4 regions of the Paenibacillus sp. A14 genome follow, and region 4 is predicted to be linked to each of the others. Evidence: a T-box and tRNA genes for the amino acid it is inferred to sense, from the RefSeq annotation. Region 4 holds a T-box; the other regions hold tRNA genes.
What was found. The T-box of region 4 lies ahead of leuS (leucine--tRNA ligase). A T-box ahead of a tRNA ligase gene usually reads a tRNA of that ligase, here a tRNA-Leu.
Positions count from the first base shown of each region.

Region 1 (3,352 bases), on a different contig from region 4:
ACCGACCAAATTCCGCACATCATAGCTCGCTCTTCCCGTGCAGATGGTGACCTTATGTTCACCGGACTTCAGTATTTTGGCAATCTCGGCTATCCCTTCGTCACTCGGTTTGACTTGGCTGGTCAGCAAAGTCCCGTCCAAATCAATGGCGATCAATTTCATGATGGTTCCTCCTCTTTTCTCTATACTCTAGTAATAACCCTATCGAGTATAATTTATGAAAAGCATTTCAGGTCAACCCATAGGGGGTATGTTACAATGGAGCATATGTTTTGCTGTTGTACTCGAGAGAAGATAAGAAGGATGAGGAAGAATGGGTGCCCAACTTTGAGCCACTGATTCCCGTTAGGAATCGTTGGAGTCTAAAATGCGCGAATATTGGGGATAGTGGGACCGGATGCAATCCGGACAAATATCGTGAGTGAAATCTGCGCAGGTACGTGCCTTAAGATATTCTTCGATGGAAAGCCAGTGATTCCGCTCGTCTTTAATTTTCTTGCAGACGGCGCAGATCGGGAGCAAACCGTGGAGTGTGCCGGCTTGGGAGACGGATTTGCGAAGTGCGGCTTCGGTTTCCTTATATGAAGAAATATCGGAATAAAGTAGCATGAGTCCGCTAAGCCCCGATGTACCGGCTTGAAGCAATGGCACCGCTTCAAGCCGGTACCAGCGGTTGCTGGTGGTGCAAGGCTGCATTTCCGTAGAGAAGGAAGGGAGCGTTCCATCAAGAACTTTTTGCAGCCGGGCCATCATTTCGGGGATATAAGGTTTAGAGTAGTGAGTTGTCGGGTCACTGAAATGTTGCATTACATTCATTCCCGGGCGATCCCAGAGCGGAGAAAGCCCGTAGTTTACCGCCGTGCGAATCCAGGTATCGTTTACAAATCGGATCGTTCCTTCAGGATCAAGGATAGCCAGGCTTATAGGGAGACAGTTGGCAACTTCCTGCCATAAGAAAAATGGATTACTCACAGCTTTCCCTCCTACTCTAATGAGGTGGGGAGGTTTTTAACGGCGCAACTCCCAGCTCATATTAATTAATGGAAATTTTGTGATATAATTGGTTAGTGATAGAAAGAATGAGGATTGGTTTAATTATATACGCAAATACGTCATTTTACAATCATAAAGTACGTAAATGCGTAACTTTGAAAATTTGCGTCTTTTGAAGGAAGGTCGGAGCAGGTGTCTATTTATGATCGAATCGAGTCGCTTATAAAGGCTGGCGAGATGACCAAAAAGCAGTTTTGTCAGGACCTTAACATCAGCACCGGCAATCTGGGGGATTGGAAGCGCGGGAAATCCACGCCCAGCACGAATAAACTGATTGAAATAGCGGCTTATTTTAACGTAAGCCTGGATTGGCTTCTGATCGGCCAAGAAGGAAAACAGCCTTTCGTGATCAAAGAGCATCAGGCGCCTTACGGCAGAGAGATTGGAGAGGTCCTGAGGGAATACGGCTATTCGCTGACCCCTCGCGAGGCCGCGTTTATTCAGGAATATTTGGAGTTTGTCAAATACCGCAGGCAACAGGAAAACGATGGGGATTAATTCCACTTTACATTTCGTAAACACACCGATATAATAAGAATGTTCGTTTTTGAACTGCCGCGCGGTCGTGGTGGAATGGCAGACACGCTATCTTGAGGGGGTAGTGGGCATACGCCCGTGGAGGTTCGAGTCCTCTCGACCGCATCTTAGGTCATGCAGAAAGTCTCCGGATAAATTTCCGGAGGCTTTTTTTGTCTATTCGCTTTACCTGCAATCAACACTTCTCTAACATTCTTCTAATCTTTGGATACTATACTCGATTTAGTTTAAACCAAATAGGAGGGAAGAGAATGAGTAAGTTGTGGAGAAGGCTTGCGGTCAGCGGAATGGCTCTGGCCGTTATCGCGGCAAGTCCGGCGGTGATTGCCCAAGAAGGCGGGAATAAGGGGGCTGTTGCCGGCGGGACAACTTCCAAAAATCTGATTGTGCTTATCGGGGACGGCATGGGGCCGGCTCAAATTTCGGCTGCCCGCTACTACCAGCAATATGTGAAAGGCGTTAAATCGCTGAATCTCGATCCTTATTATGTGGGGCAAGCGACTACGTATGCCGACCGGGGCGAAGACGGGGGCACCGTCGTTTCCGGGATCGTCACGGATTCGGCGTCCGCCGGAACCGCCTTCGCTACCGGACACAAAACGTACAATGCCGGGATCAGCGTATCCAACGAAGACGTTTCGAAACCGTTTGCTTCGGTCATTGAAGCGGCGGAAGCCGGCGGCAAGGCCACCGGCCTCGTGACGACGGCGCGGATTACTCATGCAACGCCGGCTGTTTACGCTTCGCATGTCCGCAGCCGCGACAACGAAAATGCGATTGCTTCCCAATATTTGGACAGTGGGGTGGATGTGCTCTTCGGCGGCGGAAAGAACTTCTTTGTGACCAAGGAGGAGAAGGGAAAACGTACGGACAAGAACCTGCTTCCGGAATTTAAAGCGAAGGGGTACAAGGTGATTGAGAACGCCCAAAGCCTACAGGCATTGACGGCAAAAGATTCCAAGGTGCTCGGTTTGTTCGGCGGTTCCCACGTCGATTACGTACCGGACCGGAAAGCGGAAACTCCTAGCCTGGCCGCGATGACCTCCAAAGCGCTGGAAGTGCTTTCCGCGGATGAGGATGGCTTTGCCATCATGATCGAAGGAGGACGGATCGACCATGCGGGGCATGCGAACGATCTGCCGACCTTGGTTCAGGAAGCGCTGGATTTCGACGCCGCGTTTAAGGTGGCGATCGATTTCGCCAAGAAGGACGGAAATACGTCGGTTGTCGTCACCGCGGATCATGAAACGGGCGGATTGTCTTTGTCCAGAGACAACATCTATGAGATCAATATCGATTTATGGGATAAGCAGAAGAATTCTTCCGAATATCTGGTCAGCGCTTTAAACGAAGCCAAAACGTTGGCGGACGTGAAGAAAATCGTAGCGGAGAACACGTGGATTAAAGATTTGAGCGATGAGGAAGCCCAATATATCCTGGATGGCGATGGTTCCTCTTATAAACGGGAAGGCGGTTATAATGCCGTTATTTCCAAGAGGCTCCTAGTGGGCTGGTCGGGACACGGCCATTCCGCCGTGGATGTCGGGGTTTGGGCGTACGGGCCGATCGCCGAGAAGTTAAAAGGCCAGGTCGACAATACCGAAATTGCGGTAGCCGGAGCGGAAGCCATCGGTGTTGATTTGGCGAAGGCCACTGCGGAACTTCAATCCCGCCACATCTATCCGAAGTTTAAAATCAACCGGGAAAAAGAGGTGCTGTACCCGGCTAAAGCCTTGACCGAGGCGCTTGGGGGAACTTATCA
Region 1 is NZ_JBAGJD010000004.1:337,097-340,448, forward strand. It holds gene V4U88_RS12985 (Cof-type HAD-IIB family hydrolase) at 1-162, opposite strand, end outside; gene V4U88_RS12990 (PAS domain-containing protein) at 346-972, opposite strand; gene V4U88_RS12995 (helix-turn-helix domain-containing protein) at 1,186-1,551, shown strand; tRNA gene V4U88_RS13000 (tRNA-Leu) at 1,613-1,695, shown strand; gene V4U88_RS13005 (alkaline phosphatase) at 1,842-3,352, shown strand, end outside.
Region 1: it encodes a tRNA-Leu, which carries the amino acid that the T-box ahead of leuS (leucine--tRNA ligase) is inferred to sense. The anticodon was not compared.

Region 2 (3,352 bases), 180 kb from region 4:
CCGCAGAATCCTCAGCACGAAACATAGAAATCCCAAAAACAACATTCTGTTTGCCCGGGTTAACTACGATCAGCTATTTAAAAATTTCGAGCCCCTTCAAGCCCATGGCGCCGAAATTATCGTAACGGACTCCAGCGGAAACACCGTTTATTCCTCAAAAGGAGCGAATCCGAACATTCCGGTCGGCATGGCGTTGCCTCGGAATGAAGGGGACTACACCGTGTTGTCTTCCGCTGTCCCGCTTGCGGGATGGAACGTCTATTTATATAAGCCGACCCGTCTGATTACAAAGTCCGCATGGTGGATTGCCTTGATTGTTCTGTTCATGATTACGGCCTGTATCGCGGCCGTTGTTGTGGCGGGCACGCTCTTTTCCCGGAGGATTATGTTGCCGATTCACCGTCTGCACAAAAGCATGAAGCTGATCGGCGAAGGCAATTTGGACATTAAAGTCTTCTCCAGCGATTCCAAAGATGAGATTGGCGATTTGATCCGCGGATTTGGAAATATGGTAGATAATACCAAAAACCTGATCGATACCATGTATGTGGGGGAAATCGCTCGCAAGGAAGCCGAGATGAAGGCTCTACAGGCGCAGATCAACCCTCATTTCCTGTACAACTCCCTCTCGATCATCAATTGGAGGGCACTGCGGATCCACGCGACGGATATTAGTGAGATGGCACAGCTCTTATCGACTTTTTATCGGACCACCCTTAATAAAGGACAGAATCTGATCACGGTTTCGGACGAAATACGGAATGTGCAATCTTATATTCATATTCAGTTAATCATGCACAACCACAATTTCAAAGTGGAGTACCGGATTGAGGAGTCCCTGCTTTCTTGCCGTATGCCCAATTTGATGCTCCAGCCTTTAGTCGAAAATGCCATCATACACGGTATCGAAAATCGTGGAGACGGTGACGGGACGCTCTCTCTCTCGGTCAGTAAAGAAGAACAGAGCATTGTATTTCAGGTGACTGACAACGGGATTGGAGTGGAGTCCGAACGGCTGGTTCATTTACTTCAATCTCCATCCAAAGGTTACGGTCTTAAAAATGTCCATGATCGGGCGGTTCTCATGTACGGTGAACCGTACGGACTGACCATCCATAGTGTGGTCGGCGAAGGAACGCAAGTTACCCTGAAAATTCCGTTATGAAACATAGCGGAGAAAATTAAGCGGACCAGGAGGCCAGGCTCCACTACGAATAAAAAAAGGGGTTGAATCTCCAGGCAAAGGCGTATATAATCATATCTACGGGATTTTTCCCGCATTTCCCTGCCGGGGTGGCGGAATTGGCAGACGCACAGGACTTAAAATCCTGCGGTAGGTGACTACCGTACCGGTTCGAGCCCGGTCCTCGGCATTATTTGAAGTGACGAAGAGCTCCTCTTAATTGAGGTGCTCTTTTTTTGTGCCAGCAAAAAAAGGCCTCCAAGGAGACCTTTTCTGCCGGATGCTCCAAACGGATTAGCGGCGGTCGGTTTCTCTTCTGCGCATACCTGCCAAGCCAAGCAGGCCGAGCAGACCGAGCCAGCCCCAATCCACGCCATCGTTGTCATTGGCGGCATTGGCCCGGACATTATTCGTCGAGTAATTGCCTCTTGTCGAATAATTGCCCGTCGTATTGTCGGTCATATTGCCCCCGCCGGTTCCGGTCATACCGCCGGCACCGCTGCCTGTTGTACCGTAAGCCGAAGCAGGCAAAGCGAACGCGCTGGAAATCAACGCGGTTACGAGCAAGGTTTTCAAGCTCTTTTTCAAAAGGATGCACCTCCTGGGTTATAGTAGCTACGTTTCGTAAGTTTCCCGGAAACCGCCCCCTTTATGCAAAGATGGTAGGCATTGATGATAAAGAAACGATAGGCAGGGCAATATGGTCAAAAGTATTTTTCGCATAAGTCCTAGAGAAAGAAGCAAACTATGGAAGCTTCAGTTTCGCTGTCGACCCTGTAAATTTGAGGAGGTGCCGAATGTATTTCTATAAAGAGGATTTAATTAACATTATCGTACCGGACAAACCGGACCCGGAGGCGGCCAAGGTCATTCAGGAGACGCTTGGCGGGCGTTTCGGCGAAATGCGCACGATGATGCAGTTTTTCTTCCAAAGCAATAACTTCCGCGGGAACGCCACGCAATTTCGCGATTTGATCCGCGGGGTATTTCTGGAAGAGATCAGCCACGTCGAACTGGTCCAGCACACGATTAATCAACTGCTAACCGGCTCGGGCGAACCGATGCCCGGTAACGCGGGAGCCGATGGTGCTCCGCTGGATGAGGCGGTCAGGCATGCCAACCCGCATCATTTCATCATGGGGGCCCAAAGCTCGCTTCCGGTCGATGCCGCAGGCAATCCCTGGAACGGGAACTATGTTTACAGCCACGGGAACCTGATCAGCGATCTGCTGGATAACCTGGTGCTGGAATCGACCGGCGTGCTGCAAAAATCCCGGATCTACGAGATGAGCTCCAACAAAACGTTCCGCGAAACGCTGGCCTTTCTGATCGTCCGTGACAATGCGCACCAAAACGCGTTTGCCAAGGCGCTGGAGACGCTCGGCGTCAATTGGGGGAAGCTGTTCCCCGTGCCGAACTATGACATCAACAAGTATCCGGAGTGCCGCAAATACGTCGATATGGGTTTCCATAACGCCCAGTTCAACTTCCGGCTCGACCCGACCCGGATCGGCGAAATTTTCAGCGGCCAGACACCTAGCCGAAACGGTGGAACGTTGGAGGTCTCGAACCCGCCGGAGGGCTATCCGCTTCCGATTCTGCCCGAATTGCCGAACGAACACAGTCCGGGCCTGTATGACCTGAATGCCTAATCGATGGCAAAAACACCGCTTAAACCGGAGAAGTTCCGGTTAAGCCGGTGTTTTTTTACGAAATTAGCCCAGGCTGGGCACCTTCATAGCCGTTTCGATATTCTGCACATCGAGCCCGATTTGCTCGCCGACGTTCCAGGGATGGTACCAACCTCGTTCCATCAAGTACAACGAAATACGCTCATGCATATCGATGGCTTCCTCCAACTGCTTGCTCAGCATCTCCTTAACCTCCGGTGTCCCTGCTTCGGTCAGTGCCATCGCATAGTTTCTGACCCCGCTCTTGGCCGAGATCAGGAGGTCCATCGCGATGATTTGATCCGTCAGCGATTTCATTCCGGTGAAGTATTCCAACAAGATGTTCAATGCGCACTCCTCCTTAGTGTGCGGCCCGCTTAAGGACCGCTTCCAGCTCCTGCAGCTGCCTGGTCGAGACAGCGACATCTTCCTTAAGAATCCGCTTCAGTTCTTCATCCGACACCAGTCCTTGCATCGTTTTCGATTTCGTCATACAAAC
Region 2 is NZ_JBAGJD010000001.1:723,620-726,971, forward strand. It holds gene V4U88_RS03565 (sensor histidine kinase) at 1-1,165, shown strand, start outside; tRNA gene V4U88_RS03570 (tRNA-Leu) at 1,288-1,373, shown strand; gene V4U88_RS03575 (WGxxGxxG family protein) at 1,478-1,771, opposite strand; gene V4U88_RS03580 (manganese catalase family protein) at 1,981-2,835, shown strand; gene V4U88_RS03585 (spore coat protein) at 2,899-3,201, opposite strand; gene V4U88_RS03590 (hypothetical protein) at 3,215-3,352, opposite strand, start outside.
Region 2: it encodes a tRNA-Leu, which carries the amino acid that the T-box ahead of leuS (leucine--tRNA ligase) is inferred to sense. The anticodon was not compared.

Region 3 (3,352 bases), on a different contig from region 4:
AAGGCTTCTTCCCTGTTAAAGTAATGCGGTCGAGAGGACTCGAACCTCCACGGGGGGTTAGCCCACACGGACCTGAACCGTGCGCGTCTGCCAATTCCGCCACGACCGCGTTTTCGTTGTGCTGATTCGCAGCAACGAAATTTATAATATCATGCATCAGCAAGAGAGTCAACAAGCAAATTAATCCGCCACCATTTCTTTGACGATATCATACCGGAAGTTGGCGGCCGCTTCGACCTGCCGGAACCCTTCCTGCAAATACAGATTTTTGGCCCGTTCGTTCTCGGCATTCACGCATAGCATCGCTTGAGAATAACCGCGCTCAACCGCAAACGCCATGGCGGCTTTCAGCAGGGTTCTACCGAGCCCCTTCCCTTGGTATTCGGGAAGAAGCGCAAGCGGTCCGATGTTCATGGTCGGCGCTCCCTCAAACTCGTCATCCGCCCCCCGAACGATGCCTACGGCGCGATCCCCATGGTACAGCATTTGCATCCCGCCCTCAAGGTAATCGTTCTCCGCAGCCATTTGGGCCACCATTTCGGGGGTGATAGGCGTTTCATTTCCTTTTAACTTGGCGAAACCCGCGTTGCGGACCTCCGCCCATGCCTCCTCATCCCGCCCGGTTCGAAAGGCTTCCAACCGATATCCGTCAGGCACCTGAAAGGCCGGCTTCTCAAGATGGTGATGAACCAGAATAAAGGCATACCGCTCCAGTTTGAAATCCAATCTTCCCAATAGCTCCATCACTTTCTCTTGTAGGGTCGGCACAAAAACAAACAGCTGATCCAGCCCTTCCCCGTGCCGCACAATCGACTTCAATAATTGTTCGTATAGAGTGAGATCCGCCGTTTCGGCGTGAAAAATCCGGAACCGTCCCCGGCGCCCCTTGCGATGGTAAGCATCCTTGATGAGTGAGGCTGCGGCAACCATGTGCCCTGCCGGATCCAAGGCGATATAGGTCGGGTTATCTGCGCCAATCGCAAAGTCACGTAAATCCTCCTCGTACAAAAATGATTCGTCCACTTCCCGGCGATGCTTCCTGCAATAAGCAAAAAACTCCTCCAGCTTTTCCGCACTCAATGCTGCGATTTCCGTCATATGCCTCATCCCCGCTTTCTCCCCCATATAAAAGGATACTTGTCACATCGCACGTCTATTAAAAAAACTCCAGATTTCTCTGGAGTTCGCTTGTGATGTGTATAATGCGGTCGAGAGGACTCGAACCTCCACGGGGGGTTAGCCCACACGGACCTGAACCGTGCGCGTCTGCCAATTCCGCCACGACCGCGTTTTTCGTTGTGCATTGTTTTGCAGCAACGAAATATATAATATCATGCATCTCCAAGTGAGTCAACAAGCAAACATGTAATATGTTGTTGTGCTGTGATAATGTCACCCGACTCCCTTTCCACAAGGGTATTTTGTTCACTTGTTAACAATTAAAAATGTATCGTATCGCAATATATGAAGAACTAACTATATTATTTTAACAAGCGTTCGTTCTCTTTCGAATCGGGCAAACCAAAAGCTGTCGGCAAGCCGTCGATGCTTGCTGCATTCTTCTCGTGCCAGTACTTTTCAAGTTGTTCATTGGTGAACTTAAGCGATACTTCCCTTAGCGTGTCCCGGTCGCCCTCGTACTTCATGAACGGGACCCCAAAGCCGCACGAGTCCTGCACCATGTGAACGTCAACGACAATCATTTGTCTCGCGCCCGGAAGCGGATCAAACAGCGGGTACAGTTCCTCCCACCGGTTTGAGCCGGGCAGTACGACCGTCCCATTACCGTAAAGCCGCACAATGCTGGAAGGCCCTTCAAACGCGCAGAACATCAGGGTCACTCTGCCATTCTCCAAAATATGCGCGCACGTCTCGTTGCCGGAGCCCGACATATCCAGGTAAGCCACCTGATTATCCGACAGAATGCGCAAGGAGCAATAACCCTTAGGCGAAAGATTCACATGTCCCTCCGCAGACAAAGGCGCCGATCCGACGAAAAAAAGATGCTGACGCTGAATGAACTCCTTATGCTTCGGCATAAGAGCATCGAATTTTTTCCCCATATTCACCCTACTCTCCTCTTTATATTGGCATGAGGTGCAATTCTTGATCCGAATATTGTTTACTCTGAAACAAAAATATCACGATTTCTCTGGAGAATCAATAGCAAAAATAAATTGCAGCGTTGACACAGAAGCTGCTGCGCAAAATAAACAAGACTACAGACCGGGGCCCCTTACAAGAGGCCCCGGTCTGTAGTTTCCTATCACTTCACTTTTACCGTCATTTCCAGTTCTTTTATCTCTTGTTTCACGATCTCGCCGTTTTCGTCCAGTTTAAACGCTCCGCTTGTCGCTCCGGGTTCCACAAATTCAGGTTTGTAGGCCTTCACCGTAATCGACTTCACGTTTTTTCCCAACGGGCCGAGCAGGCAATTGTAGTACATATCGCCAGCTTTGTTGTTCTCGTCGGTACCAAAGCTCGAAAGATCGTCCAACCGGTTGCCTTGATCATCCACAAATTCATACATGAAATCGGAAGGCTTGCCCTTTTCAAAGCCTTTCTCGATCAACTGAATTCGGGTTGAGGTGGAGGTTGCGTTTAATTGGCTCAGAACGACGGTACGACTGCCCAATTTTTTACTTACATTCGGCTTCAAGACAATCGGTTTAGCCGCGCTTTTTTGCATCGAGTGGATAAAAGTATAAGGCTTATCCACACCTTCCAGGGTGATCTTCGCCGTCAGTTTGAACTTGTTCGGGAAGGTATACTGTTGACCGCCAAGCCAGGAGGGATCGGACACTTGAATGACAGCCTGATCCGGCATCCCCCCCTTAGCCCAATCCAGGGCCGGTCTTTTGCTCATCCTGCCTCCGCCCTGTTTAAAAATGTCTTTGCCATCAATGAGGATCTGCACATCTTTGATCGCGCCCTTCTCCCTGAGCACATCCTGGGTCTTTTCGTCAAATTTAGAGTCGGTGATACCGCCGACCAAATTCTTGCCGCTGCGCTTCAGCGAAATTTTAATGTAATTTCCGTCATAAATGGCCTCGCTCACACCGAGCGTAATGCCGTTCTGCGTAAGTTCCGCCGCTTTTCCCGCCTTCTGCGCCGCGGCGCTATAGCCCGCCTTGGCCTGAGCCGCCGAAGCGTGAACGTCCGTTGATGCCGTCACCCATCCCGCCCCGCCAAGAAGCATCCCGGCTAGTGCGGCGGTGGTCATCACCTTATAAACCTTCTTCATCTTATAATCCTCCAACTCACATAATTACTATTTAACTACTTCACGTTAACCGTCATTTCCAGTTCGTTCACATATTGTTTAACAATCTCGCCTTTTTCGTCCAATTTA
Region 3 is NZ_JBAGJD010000003.1:643,024-646,375, forward strand. It holds tRNA gene V4U88_RS10885 (tRNA-Leu) at 25-109, opposite strand; gene V4U88_RS10890 (GNAT family N-acetyltransferase) at 181-1,098, opposite strand; tRNA gene V4U88_RS10895 (tRNA-Leu) at 1,204-1,288, opposite strand; gene V4U88_RS10900 (pyridoxamine 5'-phosphate oxidase family protein) at 1,482-2,063, opposite strand; gene V4U88_RS10905 (DUF5643 domain-containing protein) at 2,267-3,244, opposite strand; gene V4U88_RS10910 (DUF5643 domain-containing protein) at 3,280-3,352, opposite strand, start outside.
Region 3: it encodes a tRNA-Leu, which carries the amino acid that the T-box ahead of leuS (leucine--tRNA ligase) is inferred to sense. The anticodon was not compared.

Region 4 (3,352 bases):
CGCCCACTGCGGCATCGTATTCGTTTCCCGGCGGGCCGGCATCCCGGTTTCCGGATCGGTCGTGTTCACCCACTCGGTTACATTGGCCAGCGGGGATTCTCCCGTACCGGACGGCTTGATCGCTTCCACATCCGGCAGAACGAGCGGAAGCTGATCTTCCGGCACCGGCTTCATCGTGCCGTCTTCCAGATGGAGAATCGGAATCGGCTCGCCCCAGTACCGCTGCCGGCTGAACAGCCAATCGCGCAGACGGTAGGTTATTTTGCCTTTCCCCTTACCGTTCTCTTCGAGCCAGGCTATCATTTTCTTGATCGCCTCTTCATTGCGCAATCCGTTGAGGAAGTCGGAATTCACATGCGGTCCGTCCCCGGCATATGCCTCTTTGGACAAATCGCCGCCTTCCACCACTTCGATAATCGGCAGATCGAACTGCTTGGCGAATTCGTAGTCGCGCTCATCATGACCCGGCACGGCCATTATCGCTCCGGTCCCGTATCCGGCAAGCACGTAATCCGCAATCCAGATCGGCAGCTTGGCCCCGTTCACCGGGTTTACGGCATAAGCGCCGGTGAATACACCGGTCTTCTCCTTCGCCAAATCGGTCCGCTCCAGATCGCTCTTGCGCGCCGCCTGCTCCTGGTAAGCCTTTACGGCTTCGCGCTGCGCTTCGGTCGTGATCTTCTCCACCAATTCATGCTCGGGAGCCAGCACCGCGTAGCTTGCGCCAAACAAGGTGTCGGGGCGGGTCGTAAACACGGTGAGCGAGTCCTCATTCCCCTCAATCGAGAATACCACTTCCGCGCCTTCGGATTTGCCGATCCAGTTGCGCTGCATATCCTTGATGCTTTCGGACCAATCAAGCTCTTCCAGATCCTCGAGCAAACGCTCGGCATACTCCGTAATTTTCAACACCCACTGGCGCATCGGCTTCCGGATGACCGGATGTCCGCCGCGTTCGCTCTTGCCGTCGATGACTTCCTCGTTGGCCAACACTGTTCCGAGGGCAGGGCACCAGTTCACCGGCACTTCGGCCACGTAAGCCAAGCCCTTCTTGTAAAGCTGGATGAAAATCCACTGCGTCCATTTATAGTACTCCGGATCGGTCGTACTGATCTCCCGGTCCCAATCGTACGAGAAACCGAGCGATTTGATCTGGCGCCGGAAGTTGTTGATATTCTTGACCGTGATATCCCGCGGGTGCTCGCCGGTATCCAGGGCGTGCTGCTCCGCCGGCAGACCGAAGGCATCCCAGCCCATCGGATGAAGCACATTATAGCCGCGCATCCGCTTGAAGCGGGATACGATATCCGTAGCCGTATAGCCTTCCGGATGGCCTACATGCAGCCCCGCGCCGGAAGGGTAAGGGAACATATCCAACGCGTAAAACTTCGGTTTCCCCTCATCTTCTTTCGTTTTAAACGTTTTATTGTTCTCCCAGTAAGCTTGCCATTTCGGTTCGATGTTTTGGGCTTGGTAAACGTCGTGTGGCACGTTTTTGTCCGCCATAATGTAATCCTCCCTAAAATCATTCATTGTCAAATATATCCTGTGCAGAATATAAAAAAACCTCCCGATCCATAGCGTATCATCGCTAGGGACGAGAGGAAATTTCCCGTGGTACCACCCTAGTTAGCGTCGGACATGCTTTGTCGTTCGCTCCCTTTACACCCTTAACGCGGGTAAGACGATGATGTTTTGCATCATAACTCCGAGGCGAGTTCATCTCCATTCTCCAACCGGCTTGCACCAAACACCGGCTCTCTGGGTGGCAGAATCGAAAACTAATATTCCTCTTCAAAGTTTAATCAATTTGCAATTAAATCACCATCCATTATATAAAACCAAACAGCCGCCGTCAATGGGGCCGGACTGAATCGCAAGCCCACAAAAAACATGAAAAACCCCCTTTACAGTTCGAGGGAAAGGAGTATAATTTATTAATGTTTCCACCATTTATTTTTGCGTGCCGAGACGTGGCTCAGCTTGGTAGAGCGCTTGCTTCGGGAGCAAGAGGTCGCAGGTTCAAATCCTGTCGTCTCGACCATTATAAAATCAACGGTTGCGGGGCTTTTGACCGCAACTTTTTTATGCTCAAAAACGCTGAATGTACCAACCGTGTACCAACGGATTTAAAAAAACGGAGAAGAGGAGCTTTCGTTAGTTCGAGCAAGCTCCTCTTCGCTTATCTTACTTGAAATCCTGAAAGCAACTCGCTTCGTTTACGAGCCGCTTCCTTCTTTATTTTTGGAGATCGTTATATTCCATCTCAATCCCTCTGCTCACGATATCTTAACATGTCATATTCAGCTTCTCAGCGGAAGCATCGAGCTTGCTCATCATTTCTTGATCGACACGTACTTCAATCTTTTCACTTTTGGGATTGTCAGATGGAGGACGCCCCATCTTTTTGAACGACATGGCTTCACCCCGCTATTCGCCCAACACCCGGTTCACCGCGTCAAGCATCGCCTGGATGGAATCCTGGTCCAACAAAATACTGACTCCCTTCGGAACCCGTTACGCCACTCATGATCGAAATCCGCAAACCTCTCATTTTCGGCAAGTTGGAAGAACTCGCATTTTTTCAAATCCTGCCAGAAACGAACCGAAGCCTGTCCGGCCAAATAAGTCACCTGAACCAAACCTCCGCCAAGTTCAAAATACAAGCAGTTTTTTGGGGCTGCGCGGTGCTGATAAATTGACCTCCGTTAACTGAACGGGGTGCCTGATCTCTTCCCTGGACAACTCCAGCGATAGTATCTGATAGGTGTCCCCATCAACGATTAGCTTAATAAACGCGCATCTCTTCGTCTTCCGCCGGAAGGATAATCACGGTGTCCGTTCCCAACCAAAGGCTCGCGCCGTAAAAAAATTGACCCAATGCCGTCATAGTTTGCGAAAATCTGGTTAAGGTCCGCTTTTTCCATGCGGAAATCCGGGTGGTCGAAAACCAATCTCGCCTCCCCGACATATTCAATTAAACCGCTGCCCCTAGTCCAATCCATCACGGCTCCTCCAAATTGATATTTCGGTTATATCTATAAATTCTGTTTATTTTCAGATATTCCCCTCAAAGTTCAGGAAAGCTTAAAATCGTTCTCCATTTGGAAATTAGCAATCATTTTCTCCTATTATATAACATTTGTTCCTTTATTTGCAGAAACATTCAGAAAAATTCAGAAAAATCCAGGAAATATAAGCAATAATGAGATATATTGGATTATTTGGCATTATATATATTGTTTTTAAATTTTATGTTTATATTTAAACATTGAGCAAATTGGGCATTAGAACTAAGATTAAAACCGCTACAAAATTCCAATTAAAGGAAGAAGTGAAGACTGTCAAAAAA
Region 4 is NZ_JBAGJD010000001.1:906,349-909,700, forward strand. It holds gene leuS (leucine--tRNA ligase) at 1-1,506, opposite strand, end outside; T-box leader at 1,591-1,807, opposite strand; tRNA gene V4U88_RS04415 (tRNA-Pro) at 1,968-2,044, shown strand; gene V4U88_RS04420 (hypothetical protein) at 2,529-2,702, shown strand.